Regions from separate parts of the Pseudomonas sp. Pmew2 genome, predicted to be linked through region 4. Evidence: predicted binding sites of a transcription regulator. Region 4 holds the regulator's gene; each other region holds the start of a gene.
What was found. The regulator FliA, encoded in region 4, starts transcription of late flagellar genes. The targets are predictions, from matches to a motif close to CTAAAGTTTNNNNNNNNNNNGCCGNTAA.
Positions count from the first base shown of each region.

Region 1: a site for FliA is predicted at 2,647-2,674, ahead of flgM (flagellar biosynthesis anti-sigma factor FlgM). Genes of this name have one in related genera too.
Region 2: a site for FliA is predicted at 2,576-2,603, ahead of AC4ANK_RS22750 (methyl-accepting chemotaxis protein). Genes of this name have one in related genera too.
Region 3: a site for FliA is predicted at 2,425-2,452, ahead of AC4ANK_RS09655 (methyl-accepting chemotaxis protein). Genes of this name have one in related genera too.

Region 1 covers NZ_CM176702.1:4,031,769-4,036,228, forward strand. The annotation lists gene cheR (protein-glutamate O-methyltransferase CheR) at 1-737, opposite strand, end outside; gene AC4ANK_RS18430 (chemotaxis protein CheV) at 789-1,715, opposite strand; gene flgA (flagellar basal body P-ring formation chaperone FlgA) at 1,794-2,552, shown strand; gene flgM (flagellar biosynthesis anti-sigma factor FlgM) at 2,713-3,027, shown strand; gene AC4ANK_RS18445 (flagella synthesis protein FlgN) at 3,077-3,544, shown strand; gene AC4ANK_RS18450 (flagellar brake protein) at 3,627-4,373, shown strand; gene AC4ANK_RS18455 (MFS transporter) at 4,451-4,460, opposite strand, start outside.
Region 2 covers NZ_CM176702.1:4,905,576-4,910,035, reverse strand. The annotation lists gene AC4ANK_RS22755 (hypothetical protein) at 1-705, opposite strand, end outside; gene AC4ANK_RS22750 (methyl-accepting chemotaxis protein) at 855-2,507, opposite strand; gene AC4ANK_RS22745 (transporter substrate-binding domain-containing protein) at 2,627-3,418, opposite strand; gene AC4ANK_RS22740 (ArsR/SmtB family transcription factor) at 3,564-3,872, shown strand; gene AC4ANK_RS22735 (zinc-dependent alcohol dehydrogenase family protein) at 3,936-4,460, shown strand, end outside.
Region 3 covers NZ_CM176702.1:2,090,300-2,094,759, forward strand. The annotation lists gene AC4ANK_RS09650 (aldo/keto reductase) at 1-614, opposite strand, end outside; gene AC4ANK_RS09655 (methyl-accepting chemotaxis protein) at 718-2,349, opposite strand; gene AC4ANK_RS09660 (TetR/AcrR family transcriptional regulator) at 2,704-3,312, opposite strand; partial or broken gene AC4ANK_RS09665 (PAS domain-containing hybrid sensor histidine kinase/response regulator) at 3,419-4,460, opposite strand, start outside.
Region 4 covers NZ_CM176702.1:2,630,382-2,634,841, forward strand. The annotation lists gene flhF (flagellar biosynthesis GTPase FlhF) at 1-1,323, shown strand, start outside; gene fleN (flagellar synthesis regulator FleN) at 1,439-2,272, shown strand; gene fliA (RNA polymerase sigma factor FliA) at 2,269-3,009, shown strand; gene AC4ANK_RS11990 (chemotaxis response regulator CheY) at 3,262-3,636, shown strand; gene AC4ANK_RS11995 (protein phosphatase CheZ) at 3,656-4,441, shown strand.

The DNA of each region.
Region 1 (4,460 bases), 1.4 Mb from region 4:
AGGTAGCCGCCTGGCTTGAGCGTACCGTGGATGCGCAGCAGGATGTCCTTCTTCACTTCAGCGGAGAAGTAGATCAATACGTTGCGGCAGAACACGATGTCGAACTTGCCCAGCGAGGCGTAGCTGTCGAGCAGGTTGAACGAGCGGAACTCCACACGGCTCTTGATCGGCGTCTTGACGACCCAGCGACCTGGACTTTTTATATCAAAGAAACGCTGCAGACGATCCGGCGACAAGCCGCGGCCGATAGCCAGACTGTCGTACTCGCCGGTCTTGCAGTTGTTGAGCATTGCGCCAGACAGATCGGTGGCAACAATCTGCACGCCCGATTTGAGCTGGCCCTGATTGGCGCGCTCGAACTCATCAATCGACATCGACAGCGAGTACGGTTCCTGGCCCGATGAACAGGCCGCCGACCAGATGCGCAGTCGCTGACCAGGGCTGGCCTTGATCTGCTCGGGCAGCACTTTGTTCTTCAGCACTTCGAACGGATAGGTGTCGCGAAACCACAGGGTTTCGTTGGTGGTCATCGCATCGACAACCTGTTCGCGCAACCCGCTGCGCGGCTGGGTCTGGATGCGCTGAACCAACTCGCCAAGCGACTTGATGCTTTGCTGCTCCATCAGTTTGTTGAGGCGGCTGGACACCAGATACTGCTTGTTTTCCCCAAGCAAGATGCCACAGGCTTTTTCCAGAAATACCCGGAACTGATCAAAATCCAAATTACCCGTAGACAAGGTGCCGCCTCTCAAATCATGTGAATCACCGGGGACGGCGCCCCCGGCTGGTTATTCTGCTGCCTTGATCCGCGCAACAACCCTGGCCGCAAGATCATCAGGCCGGAATTTCGCGAGAAAATCATCAGCGCCGACTTTCTTGACCATCGCCTGGTTGAATACCCCGGACAGAGAGGTATGCAAGGTGATGTGCATCTTCTGCATACGCGGGTCATTACGTATCGCAGCTGTAAGGGTATAGCCATCCATCTCCGGCATTTCAATGTCGGAGATCATCATCAGGAACTCTTCTTCCGGTTTTTTACCCTCTTCGACCATTTTGCGCAGGTAATCCAGCGCTTGACGGCCATCGTTAAGGGCAACCACCTCCACACCGACGGTTTCCAGGCAGCGGCTGACCTGCTTGCGGGCCACCGACGAGTCATCGACCGTCAGCACACGCAGCGAAATCGCCTTGTGCTGAACCTCGGCATCGATCACACCGACCGACACTTCTTCGGAAATAGGTGCGACTTCGGCAAGAATCTTCTCGACGTCGATAATTTCCACCAACTGATTATCAACCCGGGTAACTGCGGTCAGGTAATGATCGCGCCCGGTACCTTTGGGTGGTGGATGAATCTCTTCCCAGTTCATGTTGACGATGCGTTCTACAGAATGCACCAGAAAACCCTGAACCTTGGTGTTGTACTCGGTAATGATGACGAAGGAGTTGACCAGCGAAATCATGCCTGTGGAACCCGTCGCCATCGCCAGATCCATGATCGGGATCGTGCCGCCACGAATATTGGCCACACCCCGGACGATCTTGCTCGACTTGGGCATGATGGTGAGTTTCGGGCATTGCAGTACTTCTTTTACCTTAAAGACGTTGATCCCGTAGAGCTGCTTGCCGTCGAGACGGAACAAGAGCAGCTCCAGGCGATTCTGACCCACCAGCTGAGTTCGCTGGTTTACCGAATCCATTACACCTGCCATGCCGAACCCCCTTACCAAAATGACCGCCGCCCAGACACCAGATCAACAAGCGGCACGGGCTTTGCTATTTATTACCTCATGAACGCAAAGACGACAATTTCTCGACACCTCGCATTAGAAACCCGCAGGCTTCTGTGCGCAATCGCTCTGCTGTGCCTTTGTGGCACGGTGAGCCTCGCTCGCGCAGAGAATTTCACACTGCCTGAACAGCTTATCGGCGTCACCCAAGGGTTTCTTGAGTTCACAGTAGAAGACTATTTGGCAACCAACCAGATTGACGGGCGTCATGACATACAGGTCAAGCAGCTCGACCCGCGTTTACGGATGGGTGCCTGTGACAAGGATTTGACAGCCACACTGGAAAGCCCGCGCCCGGTCGGCCGGGTTACGGTGCGGGTACGCTGCGAAGGCTCTTCGCCCTGGACAGTATTTGTGCCGGCCCAGGTGCTGCTGTATCGCAACGTCGTGACCGTGATGCGCCCGCTGAAACGCGACGCCATCGTTACTGAAGAAGACGTTGCGCTGCGTGAGCGCGACGTGAGCAGCCTGGGCCAGGGATTTCTGGCCTCTCTTGATCAGGCCGTCGGTCAAAAGGTTGTCCGACAAATGGTCATCGACCAGGTCGTTACCCCGGTGGCGCTGGAACAGCCACAAATGATTCACAAGGGCGACCAAGTGGTCATCATCGCCCGCAGCGGTTCGCTGGCGGTGCGCATGCCCGGCGAAGCGATGTCCGACGGCGGTTTCAACGAACAGATACGGGTGAAAAACCTTAATTCCCAGCGGGTGATCAAAGCGAATGTCACCGGCCCAGGGCAGGTGGAAGTGGCCATGTAATGCATTGATGCTGGCGCACAGGGTGTGTTTTTTTAGACTGCGGGGAATATCCGACGGTGAAAAGCGTCTATTGGGAAGCTTTCTCACAATCGGCCTAAAGTTTGATAGGGGTTGGCCGAAAACAAGGCAAGCGTCCAAACACCCAGAGGTTTTTTCAATCATGGTCATAGATTTCAGTCGCCTTAACAATTCACAGTCTGTTGCCGGTACAACACGTACCAGTGCCAGTAAAGACACCGTCAAAACCGATGCACCAGCCCCTGCAGCCACCGCAGGTGTCAAAAGCACCGGGGAAACTTTTTCTTTGAGCAGTGAGGCTCAACAGTTGCAGAAAATCACGGACAAGCTGACCGATCTGCCAACCGTCAATAGTGCTCGCGTTGCCGAGCTCAAACAGGCCATCGCCGACGGTAGTTACACAGTGGACAGCAACCGTGTCGCCAGCAAGCTGTTGAATTTCGAAACCCAACGCTAAGCCAAGGCTGGCGCTGGATATTCTGGACGCTTAAAAACCAGAGCATGCGATGCAAGACACTACTTTGTTGCAGATGATCACTGACGACATGGTTTCGGCCCGACAGCTTCTAGAGCTGCTGCAGGCCGAATCCCTGATTCTTCACGGCCGCGACATGGGCGAGATGGAGCAGGTACTGGCGCAGAAACAGGCGCTGGTCATTCTTCTCGATCAACATGGGCGCAAACGTAGCCAGGTGCTTGCGGGCATGGGGCTGCCAGCCAATCGCAGTGGTCTCCAGCAACTGGCCAGCCAGTCGGATGTCGGCGAGCAATTGCTGATGGCCGGTGACGAACTGAATGCGTTGATCAATGAATGCCAGACGCTGAACGAGCAGAATGGTAGTCTGATCCAGCTGCAACAGATCAGCACCGCTCATCAGCTTCGCATACTGAACGGCGGTGAGACGCCCACGCTCTATGACAGTCGCGGGTCAACTGCGCTTAGAGCAAAACCACGCCCTCTGAGTCAGGCGTAACTTCCTGTATCAAGGTTTCGTGCGTAGTGGCAGAATGCCTGTTGTTGCGTTGCCGTAGTATTTTGCCTGGAGATTCAAGAACGTGAATGGCTCAAGCGCGGACGATGCTCCGCAGCCCCCGAAGGTCCTCAACACACCTTTGGAAATTGCCGCTAACCTGCGGTTGCTACTCGAGAGTCATGATCCTCTGATCATTACCTTCCATGAGCGTGCCCAACGCTTTCAGAGCTACCTGCTTGAAGTCGACCGTGACAGCAACGTCATGGCGCTCGACGAAATGATCCCCCGCGATGGCGAACGCTTTTTAAGTAATGGCGAGTCTTTCCGCGTCGAAGGTTTTCACGACGGCGTGCGTATCGCCTGGGAAAGCTCATCGCAGATGGAGATTGTCGATACCAACGGGCAGCGCCTGTACCGCGGGCCGATGCCTGAAGAGGTGATTTACCACCAGCGGCGCAACGCATTTCGTGCAGCGCTGAAGCTGGCGCAGCTGGTCGACATCGAGATCGGTGGAGACCGTTTGAAATCCCCTCTGACCGGCAAACTGCTGGACATCTCTGCAACCGGTTGCAAACTGCGCTTTGAAGGCGATGTGTCCGAGCGCATGCAGTTGGGCCAGGTATACGAACGATTTATTGCGAAGTTGCCATTCGGAGCAATGACAGCTCCGGTCGAGCTGCGTTATTTGCACTTCGAGGAAAGATTTCACACCACCTTTGCCGGCGTGCGCTTCCACAACATGAGTGGGCTTGTGCAGCGTCAGGTTGAGCGTTTCGTCTACCAGTTGCAGCGTGAAGCTCGCCGCTTCGACAAAGACGACGACTTCTGATCCCCGCTTCTGCTTGCTGGTGATTGCGGCAACCTGCCGCAATCACACCGTAATCCCCTGCTCTGCCCCCGCTACACTCAAGCCTTC
Region 2 (4,460 bases), 2.3 Mb from region 4:
ACGTTGCTCAATCAACCCTCCACCAAATAGCACACGGCCGTTGTAACCCGTTTGCGCGTACTTGATATGGCGGAAATACCCGCGTAGCGACACTTCGCCCTGACCGGGAATTCTCAGTTTCAACAGCTTGAAATCGTCCAGTGACAACTCGGCCTTGGCCTGTCGATAGCTGTCTACCAGGCGCTCCAGGTTGTTGGTGCGGGTTTCGCTGTAGCGGGCGGCCTTGGGTGATGCGGGTTCGGTCAAAGGCTGGCTGACGATGGGCTGCAGATTGCCTGCACCGGCTTTTTCTTCCCCGGACTTCTCTTTGACCGGTGCTTTGAGCGTCGGGTCGAATATGTCGATGTAGTCATCCAGCTTGCGCTTGGCCTGGCGCACACGCGTCTGAGCATCTGTTTCTTCGACACGAACGTCCGGCTTTTCGTCTGCGCTCTCATCCACCCACTCACACTCCGGATGGTGATCGTAGTGCGGGTTGGCGCGGAAGTGCGCAGCAACGAAGGTTGGGTTGTCCTGTGGTTTCACGTCATAGCGAACCCCGGTCACCTTTGCCCCCATTGCCCTGCAAGCCTCATTCGAGCAGAGAAACTCGAAGCGTTTGCGTGGCGGCTCCTGAGAGAAGTATTCGCGTCGGGCAGCCGCGATTGACAGCTCTTGCTGCAACTCGACACAGAATGCGCGTGTGATAGGTTTGCCGGGCTTCATGCGTGTAGTCCTTGTTCGTCCAGAACACCACGCTATTTCAGGCGCAACGGGCTTGCAACAGAATATGTACGCAGACGCGGATATAGGACGGCTAGGTCCGGAATTTGCGCACTCTGCGCGCTGTAGCAGCGCACAGAGTGTGCCTCGCATCAGGACAGACGGAAGCGCCCGACGATATTGTTCAGGTCCAGAGCCAGCGTCGACAATTCACGGCTCGCGCTGCTGGTCTGCTGTGCACCTGATGAAGATTGCGCAGACAGGTCACGAATGTTCACCAGATTGCGGTCCACTTCCCGCGCAACGTGTGCCTGTTGTTGTGCGGCGCTGGCGATGACCAGATTGAGGTCGTTGATTTCACTGACTGCTGTACTGATGACGCTCAGAGAATCATTGGCACCCTCGGCGATACTGAGCGTGTCGCTGGCCAGTTCCGTGTTGCTGCGCATGGAGCTCACCGCCCGATCAGTGCCGTTCTGAATATTGCTGACCAGGCGCTCGATTTCGCTGGTTGATTGCTGAGTGCGGTGCGCCAAGGCACGCACTTCATCCGCCACCACAGCAAATCCGCGTCCGGCTTCACCCGCTCGCGCTGCCTCAATAGCAGCGTTGAGGGCCAGCAGGTTGGTTTGCTCGGCGAGACCACGGATCACATCCAGAACCTTGCCGATGTCGCGCGACTGATCAGCCAGCTCGCCAATTAGCACGGCTGTTTTCTGTACGTCGGTGCTCATGGTATTGATTGCGCTGACGGTCTTCTTAACCAGCCCCAGACCTGCTTGTGCTGCGCTGGTCGCGTTGCTTGAAGAGCGTGCGGTGTGTTCGGCATTACGCGCCACTTCTTCTACCGCACTGGTCATTTCATTGACGGCAGTCGCGGCCTGGTCAATCTCGTTGTTCTGTCGCTGGATGCCCTGAACCCCGTCTTCAGTGATGGCGGTCATCTCTTCAGCAGCGGCAGCCAGCTGGGTCGCTGAGTTTGAAATCTGTTGCAGGGTGTCCCGCAGTTGAGTCTGCATGGCAACCACGGCAGCGGCGACGCTGGTGTTGTCATTGGCATTGACCTTGATAGTACTGCTCAGATCGCCTCTGGCGATGGTGCGGGTAATGGTGGCCACCGTATCCGGTTCGCCACCTATGGCTGCCAGAATGCTGCGTATGGTCAGTAGTGTCACCACGACACCCAGCACCGCAATCAAAAGTGTGGCGGTGATGGACAGGTTGTTGGTCCGGGTAGCACTTGCTTCCTGAGCATCAAAGCGCTCGCCTGCCTTCTGTTTGCCTTGCTCGCGCAGGGTTTGCAGGGTTTTGAAGACCTGCTCGGCGAAGGGTTTGACCTCGGTGCGATTGATGTTGGTGGCGGCGGCGATATCACCCGTCTGGATAACGCTCGTCTGGTGCCGCATACCATCACGCAACTTAGTGTAGTCGCGCTGCAACTGCTGGGTCAGCGTGACATCCAGCGTTTCAGCGGTGTTCTTGCCGAGCAGAACGGTCAGCTCATCAAGCTTGGCAAAAGCGGCCTCGTTCTCGTTTTTCCAGCCCGCAGTCTGCTCCGGATTGCCGATGGCGATCATGCGCAGGATATTGATGTCCACACGGGTCAGTGCACCGTCGATATTGTTCACGGCCTCGGTGGCCAGAAAATCCCGGTTGTACAAAGCGTCGACATTCTCAGTGGATGTCTTGAGTGTATGGATCATGAAAAACGACAAAGCGATAAACGCAACGATGATGGCGAAGGTCGAGGCCATCAATCGTTGTTTTATATTGAAACCGCCATGAGGCGCTTGAGTTCGGGACATGAAAGTTCCTCTTTAGGGTTTGTTCGCCTGCTGAATCGGGACCTTGCGAATGCATCGCTGGCCATCAACTATCGGCGTCTCGAACTCAAGCTTTAGGTATGGTGGCTAAATGATACTTTTTACAGTTGCGTAGGCACTGCCAGCCATTCCCCGAGCGCCTGCTGATACTCGCCAGTGGCCTTGCTCAAATGCAGCCATTGGTCAACGTAGCTTTTCCAGGTCACATCATCGCGGGGCAACAGGTAGGCCTTTTCGCCGTATTGCATGTACGCGGTCGGGTTGACCGCACACAAGCCAGGCATACGTTTCTGCTGATAAAGCGCTTCGGAGGCATCGGTGATCATCACGTCAGCCTTCTTGTCCAGCAGTTCCTGGAAGATGGTCTTGTTGTCGTGAAATGCCAGAGACGCCTTCGGCAGATGAGCGCGCGCGAAGGCTTCATTGGTGCCGCCAGCAGGTTCTATCAAGCGCACCGAGGGCTGATTGATCTGCTCGACCGTCTCGTACATGGCCTTGTCTTCACAGCGCACCAGGGGAATCTTGCCATCGACATCAAGCGTATTGCTGAAGAAGGCTTTCTTCTGGCGTTCCAGGCTGACCGAGATGCCGCCCATGCCTATGTCGCATTTGCCGGCAACCATGTCCGGCATCAGGTTTTTCCAGGTGGTAGGCACCCACCGCACGTTAACTCCCAGGCTCTTGGCCAGCGAGCGTGCCATGGTGATATCGATGCCTTCGTATTCACCGTCTTCGCGCAGCAGGGTATAGGGCTTGTAATCGCCAGTCGTGCAGACTGCCAACTGGCCGGCTTGCAGAACCTTGTCCAGATGCGAGGTGGATTCCTGAGCCTGAGCCATGCCTGTCATGCCCAGCAGCAGGGCGGTGAATGCGCTGTATTTAAGGTTCATCATGAGTCTGAGTGCTCTCAGCCGTGCAGTCGGTTTTGTTGGAGTCGACAGATTGCTTCATTTGTCAGGCCGATGTGAAGCTGTAATGAAATAGGCGTTCAGATGTACGGGCATAAATCAGGGGTTGAACATTTCGTAAAAAAGCGTAATGTTGTGCCCCATGATTCTTGAGCAAATCAAAGCGGTCGGCAATGACACTCGCATGTTGATCATGGAGTGGCTGAAAAACCCGCAAGCCCATTTCCCTCCACAGGACCACGGTGATCCGGCGATAGGCGTGTGCGTCTCGCACATTCAGGCCAAGGCCAGTCTGTCGGCTTCCACCGCGTCTGCGCACCTGGCGATTCTGCAACGCGCCGGGCTGGTTCAGGCAACAAGGATCGGCAAATGGACTTATTTTCGCCGCGACGAGCTAGCCATCGACCGGTTTGCCGATCGGCTCAAGAAAGAACTATGACCCTTTAGCGTTACTTACACATTTCGTCATTTTGCGTAATGTTGAATTGATAGGAGATTGACCATGAGCAATACAACCATCTACGTGCAGGCTGGCGGCGGCTACGATCAGGTCAGTGTTGGCGAAAGCGAAGTACTGGCACCGAAAGCCGGTGAGATCACTGTGCGTCTGCACGCAAATTCGCTCAACTATCACGACTTCGCAGTCGTCACCGGCATGTGGGCACCGACTGAAAAACGCATTCCCATGGCCGATGGCGCAGGCGTGGTAACCGCAGTAGGCGAGGGCGTCAGCGAGTTCGCTGTCGGCGACTCTGTCGTCAGCACGTTCTTCCCTGAGTGGATCAGCGGCGAGCCGCTGGTTGAAGGTTTCGTCACTGTGCCGGGCGACGGCGTTGACGGTTATGCCCGCGAGCAAGTGACTGCCCGTGCCACCTCATTCACCCACGCGCCACTGGGTTATACTCATGCCGAAGCGTCCACGCTGACCACCGCAGGCTTGACCGCGTGGCGCGCGCTGATGGTCGATGATGCGTTGAAAGCTGGTGATACCGTTCTGGTGCAAGGCACTGGCGGTGTATCGATTTTC
Region 3 (4,460 bases), 540 kb from region 4:
GCGATTTCGTGCAGGGCAGGGTGATAGAGCAGATCGCCTGCCTGGCCAATCGGGCAATACGCCATCAGTGGCAAGTGGCGATCAGCGCTCCACAGCATGAGGTCGAACTCGATGCCGCGTTGTTCCGGGTTGTACAGCACCTGATTGGTCGCGCAACGCGGGTTGTTCAGTTCGATCATGTCCGGGACATCAAAGTTGGAAACACCCCAGGCGCCGATTTTACCCGCTTCCTGCAAGCGTTCGAAGGCTTCGACGGTTTCTGTCAGTGGGTACTGGCCCGGCCAGTGCAACAGATAAAGGTCGATGTAGTCGGTGTTCATCCTTCGCAGGCTTGCTTCGCACGCGGCCGGGATACCGCTGCGGCTGGCATTGTGCGGGTAGACCTTGCTGACCACGAATACCTTGTCGCGTTGCCCGGCGATGGCTTGCCCGACGATCTCTTCGGCAGCGCCGTCGGCGTACATCTCGGCGGTGTCGATCAGGGTCAGGCCCTGTTCGATACCCATGCAAAGGCCAGCAATTTCTGCCGAGCGCAGGTGCCCTTTTTCACCCATGTGCCAGGTGCCCTGACCCAGCACTGGTACAGTTCTGCCTGCCAATTCCAGTGTGCGCATGTGACCCCCTGCAATAAATAAGCATCTAAATGAGCGGTTGATTAAGCAGGTGTCAGGCAACAAGAGGCGCACTAGGTTCCGTGCACCCCATCGCAATGCAGATTTAAACCCGGAACTGTTTCAGCAGCCCGTTCAGTTCTTCACTCAAGTCGCGCAGGTGCAGGCTGGCCGAAGTCGATTGTTCAGCGGCGAGTGCAGTGCTTTGGGACAGTTGCGCGGCCTGGGTCACGTTCTGGTTGATGTCGTCCACCACATGCGTCTGTTGCAGAGTAGCGCTGGCAATGGAGGTGTTCAGGCTATTGAGGTTGCGTAGCGCCTGACTGATGGACGTCAGGCTCTGGCCTGCCTGGTTGGCCTGCTCGATAGTCAGTTGCGAGGAACGGCTGCTGTCGCCGATTACCTTGACCGCCGCGTCGGAATGCTTTTGCAGGCGTTCGATCATGGCCTGGATTTCTGCAGTCGACTTCTGGGTGCGCTGGGCCAGCAGACGTACTTCGTCAGCCACTACGGCAAAGCCACGACCCTGTTCACCTGCGCGTGCCGCTTCGATGGCGGCGTTCAGCGCCAGCAGGTTGGTCTGCTCGGCAATCGAACTGATGACTTCCAGTACGCTGCCGATCTGCGTGCTCTCGCTGGCCAGACTCTGCATCACTTCAACGGCTTGGCCGATGGTGGTGGACAGGTGTTCGATCTGGCGCAGGCTGTTATCGATGTTGACCTGACCCTGCTGCGCCTGTGACTCGGCATCACGCATTTCGTTGGCGGCCTGCTCGGCGTTCTTGGCCACGTCTTGTACGCCATAGGTCACTTCGTTGATCGCGGTGGCAACCAGGTCCATTTGTTGGGACTGCTGCTCGCTGCGTTTCTGCGCCTGCCCGGCATTGCTGCCCAGATCCGTTGAGGCCTGGCCCAGCGCTACTGCCGAATTCTGCAACTGGCCGACGACATTGCGCAGCTTGGCGACAAAGGCGTTGAAGTGAACGCCCAGCTCGGTGATTTCATCCTTGCCGTGGGTTTCCAGCGTACGGGTCAGGTCACTTTCGCCACTGGCGATGCTGGCCATTGCACCGACCGCCGCTCTCAGCGGTCGCACGATACTGCGCACAATCATGACCAGTAGCAGGACCATGACCAGCACGATGCCTGCGATGAAGATGCCGGCGTTCCATAGCTGTGCCTTGAACTCTGCCGCTACGTCATCGACGTATACGCCCGACCCCAGAATCCAGCCCCAGGGCTGAAAAAGCTGCACGTAAGAAGTTTTTTTCACCGGCTCGCTGGCGCCGGGCTTGGGCCAGCGGTAATTCACCATCCCGGCACCCTGGGCTTTGACCAGCGTGACCATTTCGTTGAACACCGCAAAGCCGTCCGGGTCCTTGATGGTCGATATGTCCTGGCCTTCAAGTTTGGGGTTGGTGGGGTGCATGATCATCACCGGGCGCAGGTCGTTGATCCAGAAGTAGTCGCTCTGGCTGTAACGCAAGCCCTTTATCTCTTTCAGGGCCTGTTGTTGCGCGGCTTCGCGCGTCATGCTGCCCGCGGCTTCAAGCCCTTGGTAGTAGGTGAGTATGCCGCTGGCGGTCTGGACCACATGCATGGTTTTTTCGGCCTTGGCCTGATACAGATCGTTATGGATCTGTCTGAGCAGGGTCGCCGACAAAACAAAAAGCATCAGCACTGAAACCACAAGGATCAGCCACAGACGGCGGCTGATGGAAAAACTGCGCATACTCATGATTATCATCCCGTGCATTATTTTTTCTTTTTATGGAAACCGAGCCGCGCAACGCGCGATGCAGAGCCTTTAAGCTTCTCGGCGCATCATGACCAAACATGAGATAACAGTCACATTTTTTTACAGACCTACATCGGTATAGCGAAAGGCTTACAGCAACAGACGCGATTGGCTCTATCGACGGACCCTCAGTGAATGTAGGATCCAATTCAACAGCTGCAGCGAAGGAACGCCGCAGCGATCAGGGAAGATCGACCATTGCCAGGAGGCTACTGACAGGATGTCGGAATGGTCATGTTGCAAAACCACCCGCTTCGGCGGGTTTTTTGCGTCTGCAGCAAAGCGGGGTGGGGTTCAGCGGTCCGGCTCGCAACCCTTGAGCACCAGCCTGAGAATGGTCCGGGTCGCGGCCTCGTAATCAGCGTCCTCCAGTTTCGCCTTGCCGGTAACGGTTGCGATCTGCCAGTCGAAATCTGCGTAGGTCTGGGTCGCGGCCCAGATGGTGAACATCAGGTGATGGGGATCGAGCGGGGCGATCTGCCCGCTGTCGATCCAGGCTTGAATGCATTCGATATTGTGCCGCGCCTGCCCATTGAGCTGTTCGATCTGCTCTGACGTAAGGTGCGGGGCGCCGTGCATGATCTCGCTGGCGAACACTTTTGAGGCAAAGGGCAGGTCACGGGAAATCTGGATCTTCGAACGGATGTAGCTGCTCAGTACGTCGGCCGGTACACCTTGAGGATTGAACGGCGTCGAAGCTTGCAGGATGGGCTCGATGATGCTTTCCAGCACCTCGCGATAGAGGTTGTCCTTGGATTTGAAGTAGTAATAGACGTTGGGCTTGGGGACACCGGCCTTGGCCGCGATATCGCTGGTCTTGCTGGCGGCGAAGCCCTTGTCGGCGAATTCTTCGCTGGCAGCGCGCAGGATGAGTTCTTTGTTGCGCTCGCGGATACTGCTCATGACCCGGTTATTCCCTTGCCTGCATGGCGGTCGCGCATGTTAGCACCGGGTTCGCGCAGCGCTCAATGTCGAAGGCCCGAAGCAGGATCGCAACGAGCCGGTTGCATCAGGCGCTCATCAATTCCTGGACTCGGGCAGCCAGAGCATCAATCGCAAACGGCTTGGTCAGTACCCGCATGCCTGGCCCGAGCTGCTCGTCACCAATGGCAGCGTTTTCTGCATAACCGGTGATGAACAGGGTTTTCAGATGCGGACGTACTTCGCGTCCCGCGTCGGCCATCTGTCGCCCGTTCATGCCACCGGGCAAGCCCACGTCGGTGATGAGCAGATCGATATGCACGTCCGAGCGCAGCAGTTTGAGGCAGGCCAGGCTGTCGGCCGCCTCGATCAGGGTATAACCCAGATCCCCGAGCGCGTCGGTGAGCAGCATGCGTACCGTCGGTTCGTCGTCCACGATCAGAATGGTCTCTCCAGACTGGGTAAACTCGAACGGCGCCTGGTGCACATCGCTCTCGTCTCTGGTCGCTGTACCGTCGTAACGTGGCAGATACAGGGATATCGAGGTTCCCTTGCCCACCTGCGACTGAATGCGCACCCGACCGCCGGACTGATTGGCGAACCCGTAAATCATCGACAGACCAAGACCGGTGCCCTGACCAATGGGCTTGGTGGTGAAGAAGGGGTCGAATGCCTTGGCGATGACATCGGGCGTCATGCCTGTGTCGGTCACGCACAGCGACAGATAGTGACCCTCAGGCATATCGTGCATCCGCGCCACATCACCTTCTATCCATTGGTTGTCGGCCTCGATCGTGATGCGCCCGCCGTCCGGCATCGCGTCGCGGGCGTTGATACACAGATTCAGCAGCGCGTTCTCCAGCTGGCTTGCATCGACCAGCGTTGGCCATAGACCTATGGTGCCAATGGTTTCGACCACGATGCTGGGGCCTACCGTGCGCTGGATAAGGTCTGTCATGCCTTTCATCAGCCTGTTCACGTCGGTTGGCTGTGGGTCCAGTGTCTGGCGTCGGGAGAAGGCCAGAAGCCTGTGCGTCAAGGCCGCGGCGCGCTTGGCAGCGCCCTGTGCGGTGACGATGTATTTGTCTACATCGTTCCAGCGCCCCTGTGCAATACGGGTGTTCATCAAT
Region 4 (4,460 bases):
GTTAAGCGATTTTTCGCCGCCGATATGCGTCAAGCCATGAAACTGGTTCGCGATGAGCTGGGCGCCGAGGCGGCCATCATCGGTAACCGGCGCATTGCCGGTGGCGTAGAGCTGACTGCCGCTCTGGATTACAAGCTGTCCGCCCTGGCACCGCGTGTGCCGAACATGGAGCTCGAAGACGAGCTGCGCAAGACCCAGTCGCGCATCGTCTCTGCTCAGGCCGAATTGAACAACCGCAGCGACAGTGACGCGTCGATCAATCTTCAGCTGTTTTCCGGCAAACCGGTCAGCGCTGTCGATACGCACATCGAGCCGACGCTCGAAGAGCCGCCACGACCATTCGCGTACACGCCGCCTGCGCCCGCAGAGCCTGCTGTCGGCCAGCGCGCCTATGATTCGATGCGCTCCGAATTGAACGGCTTGCGCGAGCTGCTGGAAGTCCAGCTTGGCTCCCTGGCCTGGAACCAGCTGCAGGGCAGTCGTCCGCAGCAGGCCAATCTGTGGCGCCGCCTGCAACGTGTCGGTTTGTCCGGCCCGCTGTCGCGCGATCTGCTGTCGATGATCCCGGAGATTGACGAGCCTCGTCAGGCCTGGCGCATGTTGCTGGCCCATTTGGCGCGCATGATTGCCGTGCCGGACATCGAGCCGCTAGAAGAGGGTGGAGTCATTGCCATGGTCGGGCCTGCCGGCATGGGCAAGACCACCACGCTGGCCAAGCTGGCGGCACGTTACGTGTTGAAGTACGGTCCGCAGAATATCGCTCTGGTCAGCATGGACAGTTTCCGCATCGGCGCACAGGAGCAGCTCAAGACCCTTGGGCGCATCCTCAACGTGCCGGTTACCCATGTCGATCCTGGCCAGTCGCTGGTCCAGGCGCTGGAGCCGCTGCTGCGCAAGCGCGTGGTGTTGATCGATACCGCCGGGCTGCAAGCCAGCGATCCCGCGCTGCGCATGCAACTGGAAAGTCTGGCAGGGCGTGGCATCAAGTCGCGTAACTACCTGGTACTGGCGACCACCAGCCAGAAGCAGGTGCTGACCGCTGCTTATCACAGTTACAAGCGTTGTGGCCTGGCCGGATGCATTCTGACCAAGCTTGATGAAACAGCCAGCCTTGGCGAAGTCCTGAGCCTGGCGATCAGTCATGAATTACCTGTGGCCTACCTCACGGACGGACCCCGTATTCCTGACGACCTGCACACCCCGCGTCGTCATCAACTGGTGAGCCGTGCGGTGAGTGTGCAGATGCAGGATGAGCCGAGCGAGGAAGCGATGGCTGATATGTTTGCTGACCTCTATCACACCCCTGGCAAGAGAGTGGGTTAAGTGATGGATATTATTGGAATGTCCCTGCGTCAACGGTCTGCCATGCGGTGTTCATTTGCGAACGTGCAGCCCTCGATGTGGTTTCGGTCTACGCAAGACAAGGTAAAGAAATAACATGGGCAGCATGCATCCCGTACAGGTTATCGCGGTGACCGGTGGCAAAGGTGGCGTCGGTAAGACTAACGTGTCAGTGAATCTTTCACTGGCCCTTGCCGAGCTTGGCCGTCGTGTCATGCTGCTGGACGCCGATCTGGGTCTGGCCAATGTCGACGTTCTGCTTGGGCTGACGCCTAAACGTACACTTGCCGATGTGATAGAGGGCCGTTGCGAGTTGCGCGACGTTCTGTTGCAGGGGCCGGGTGGGGTGCGTATCGTGCCTGCCGCCTCTGGCACCCAGAGCATGGTGCATCTGTCCCCGGCCCAGCATGCGGGTCTGATCCAGGCGTTCAGCGAGATTGGCGACAACCTTGATGTGCTGGTGATTGACACGGCTGCCGGTATCGGCGAATCGGTGGTCAGCTTCGTGCGCGCCGCTCAGGAAGTGTTGCTGGTGGTGTGCGACGAGCCCACGTCGATCACCGATGCCTACGCCCTGATCAAACTGCTCAACCGCGACTACGGCATGAACCGCTTCCGTGTGCTGGCCAACATGGCGCAGAGCCCGCAGGAAGGGCGCAACCTGTTCGCCAAACTCACCAAAGTGACGGACCGTTTTCTTGATGTCGCGCTGCAGTATGTAGGTGCCGTGCCGTACGACGAGTGCGTGCGCAAGGCCGTACAGAAACAGCGCGCCGTCTACGAAGCATTCCCGCGATCCAAATGTGCGCTGGCGTTCAAGGCCATTGCCCAGAAGGTTGATACCTGGCCGCTGCCAGCCAACCCGCGGGGTCATCTCGAGTTCTTCGTTGAGCGACTCGTTCACCAGACCAGTGCAGGGCCTGTGCAATGACTGCGAGCGGCTACCAGATGTACAGCAAGGCTTCCCGTAATTCGCAATACGAGTTGATCGAGCGTTATGCGCCATTGGTCAAGCGTATCGCTTATCATCTGCTGGCGCGCTTGCCGGCCAGCGTGCAGGTCGAGGATCTGATCCAGGCTGGCATGATCGGTCTGCTTGAAGTCTCCACCAAATATGATTCAACCAAAGGTGCGAGTTTCGAGACCTACGCCGGCATTCGCATTCGTGGTGCGATGCTGGATGAAGTGCGCAAGGGCGACTGGGCACCACGCTCAGTGCACCGCAATACCCGAATGGTCAGTGACGCAATTCGTGCAATTGAAGCTAAAACCGGCCGTGACGCTAAAGATCACGAGGTTGCGGCCGAACTCCAGTTGAGTCTTGATGATTATTACGGGATTTTGAATGACACCTTGGGCAGCCGCCTCTTCAGTTTCGACGACCTGCTTCAGGACGGCGATCACGAAGGGCTGCATGAGGATGGCGCAAGCGGTTCGCTTGAGCCGTCGCGCGACCTGGAAGACGAGCGCTTCCAGGCAGCGTTGGCCGATGCAATTGCCAATTTGCCAGAGCGTGAGCGTCTGGTGTTGGCGCTGTACTACGACGAAGAGCTGAACCTCAAGGAAATCGGAGAGGTTCTTGGGGTCAGCGAATCTCGGGTCAGTCAGTTACACAGCCAGTGCGCAGCTCGTTTGCGGGGGCGTTTGGGGGAGTGGCGAGCGCGTTGACGGCAGTGCGCGACGTTTGTCGTGCGTTGTCTGCATGCCGGCTGTGCAAAGCGTTACGTGGTAGCAGGATAGACGAGGCAAGGGCCTGTCGGGCAATGTCTCGATGGGCTTTAGTCGCAGTCTTGACTGTCGTTGTGCCAAGCCCGTCGTCGTTTCGTATAGCTGGGGGTGTGCTGTGCCAGTATTGAGTGAACAGCGTGTTCAGGTGCTGAACGCGTTAAAGACTGCTTGGAGGTCGAATTGGACAAGAACATGAAAATCCTCATCGTTGATGACTTCTCAACGATGCGGCGGATCATCAAGAATCTGTTGCGTGATCTGGGATTTACCAACACATCTGAAGCGGATGACGGTCTGACCGCATTGCCGATGCTGCAGAGCGGTGCCTTTGACTTTCTGGTGACGGACTGGAACATGCCTGGCATGACCGGTATCGACTTGTTGCGTCAGGTCCGTGCGGACGAGCGTCTCAAGAGCCTTCCTGTACTGATGGTTACTGCCGAAGCGAAGCGTGAGCAGATCATTGAAGCTGCCCAGGCCGGGGTGAACGGTTATGTAGTCAAGCCATTCACGGCTCAAGCGCTTAAAGAGAAGATCGAAAAGATCTTTGAACGCGTCAATAGCTGATGCATGCCGCGAGGGCGCTATGGATAACAATGATTCGATGGCCGACTTTGAGTCGACCTTAAAGAGACACGCGCAGGAACTCGTCACCAGCCTTGAAAAGGGCCGCTTCGGTGACGCTGTGCAGCTGATCCATGAACTCAACCAGACACGCGACCGCGGCCTTTATCAGGAAGTGGGCAAGCTGACTCGTGAGCTGCACAGTGCAATCGTCAACTTTCATATTGATCCGCACATGCCTCAAGCCGAGGAAGTGTCGCAGATCACCGACGCGACCGAACGCCTGTCGTATGTGGTGAGGCTGACCGAGAATGCGGCCAACCGCACTATGGACCTGGTCGAGGAAAGCACACCGCTCATGAGCGGTCTGAGCTCCGATGCCAAGGCATTGAGTGACGACTGGGGGCGTTTCATGCGCCGCGAAATCGGTGCTGAAGAATTCCGTGAGCTGGCCAAGCGGGTCGATGGTTTTCTGACGCGCACCGAGCAGGAGGCAGATAGGGTTTCCGGGCATCTCAACGATATTTTGCTTGCCCAGGATTACCAGGACCTTACGGGGCAGGTTATCAAGCGCGTGACGCAATTGGTTACGGAAGTCGAGAGCAATCTGCTCAAACTGGTGCTCATGGCCAGCCATGTCGATCGCTTCGCAGGCATCGAACATGACGAAGAATCCATCCTTGCTGAAAAAGATCCTAAAAAACATCTCGCCAAGGGTGAAGGTCCGCAGATTCATGCCGATAAACGTGAAGACGTCGTATCCGGACAGGATGATGTAGACGATCTGCTATCGAGCCTCGGCTTCTAAGATCTGTTGACGGTTAATT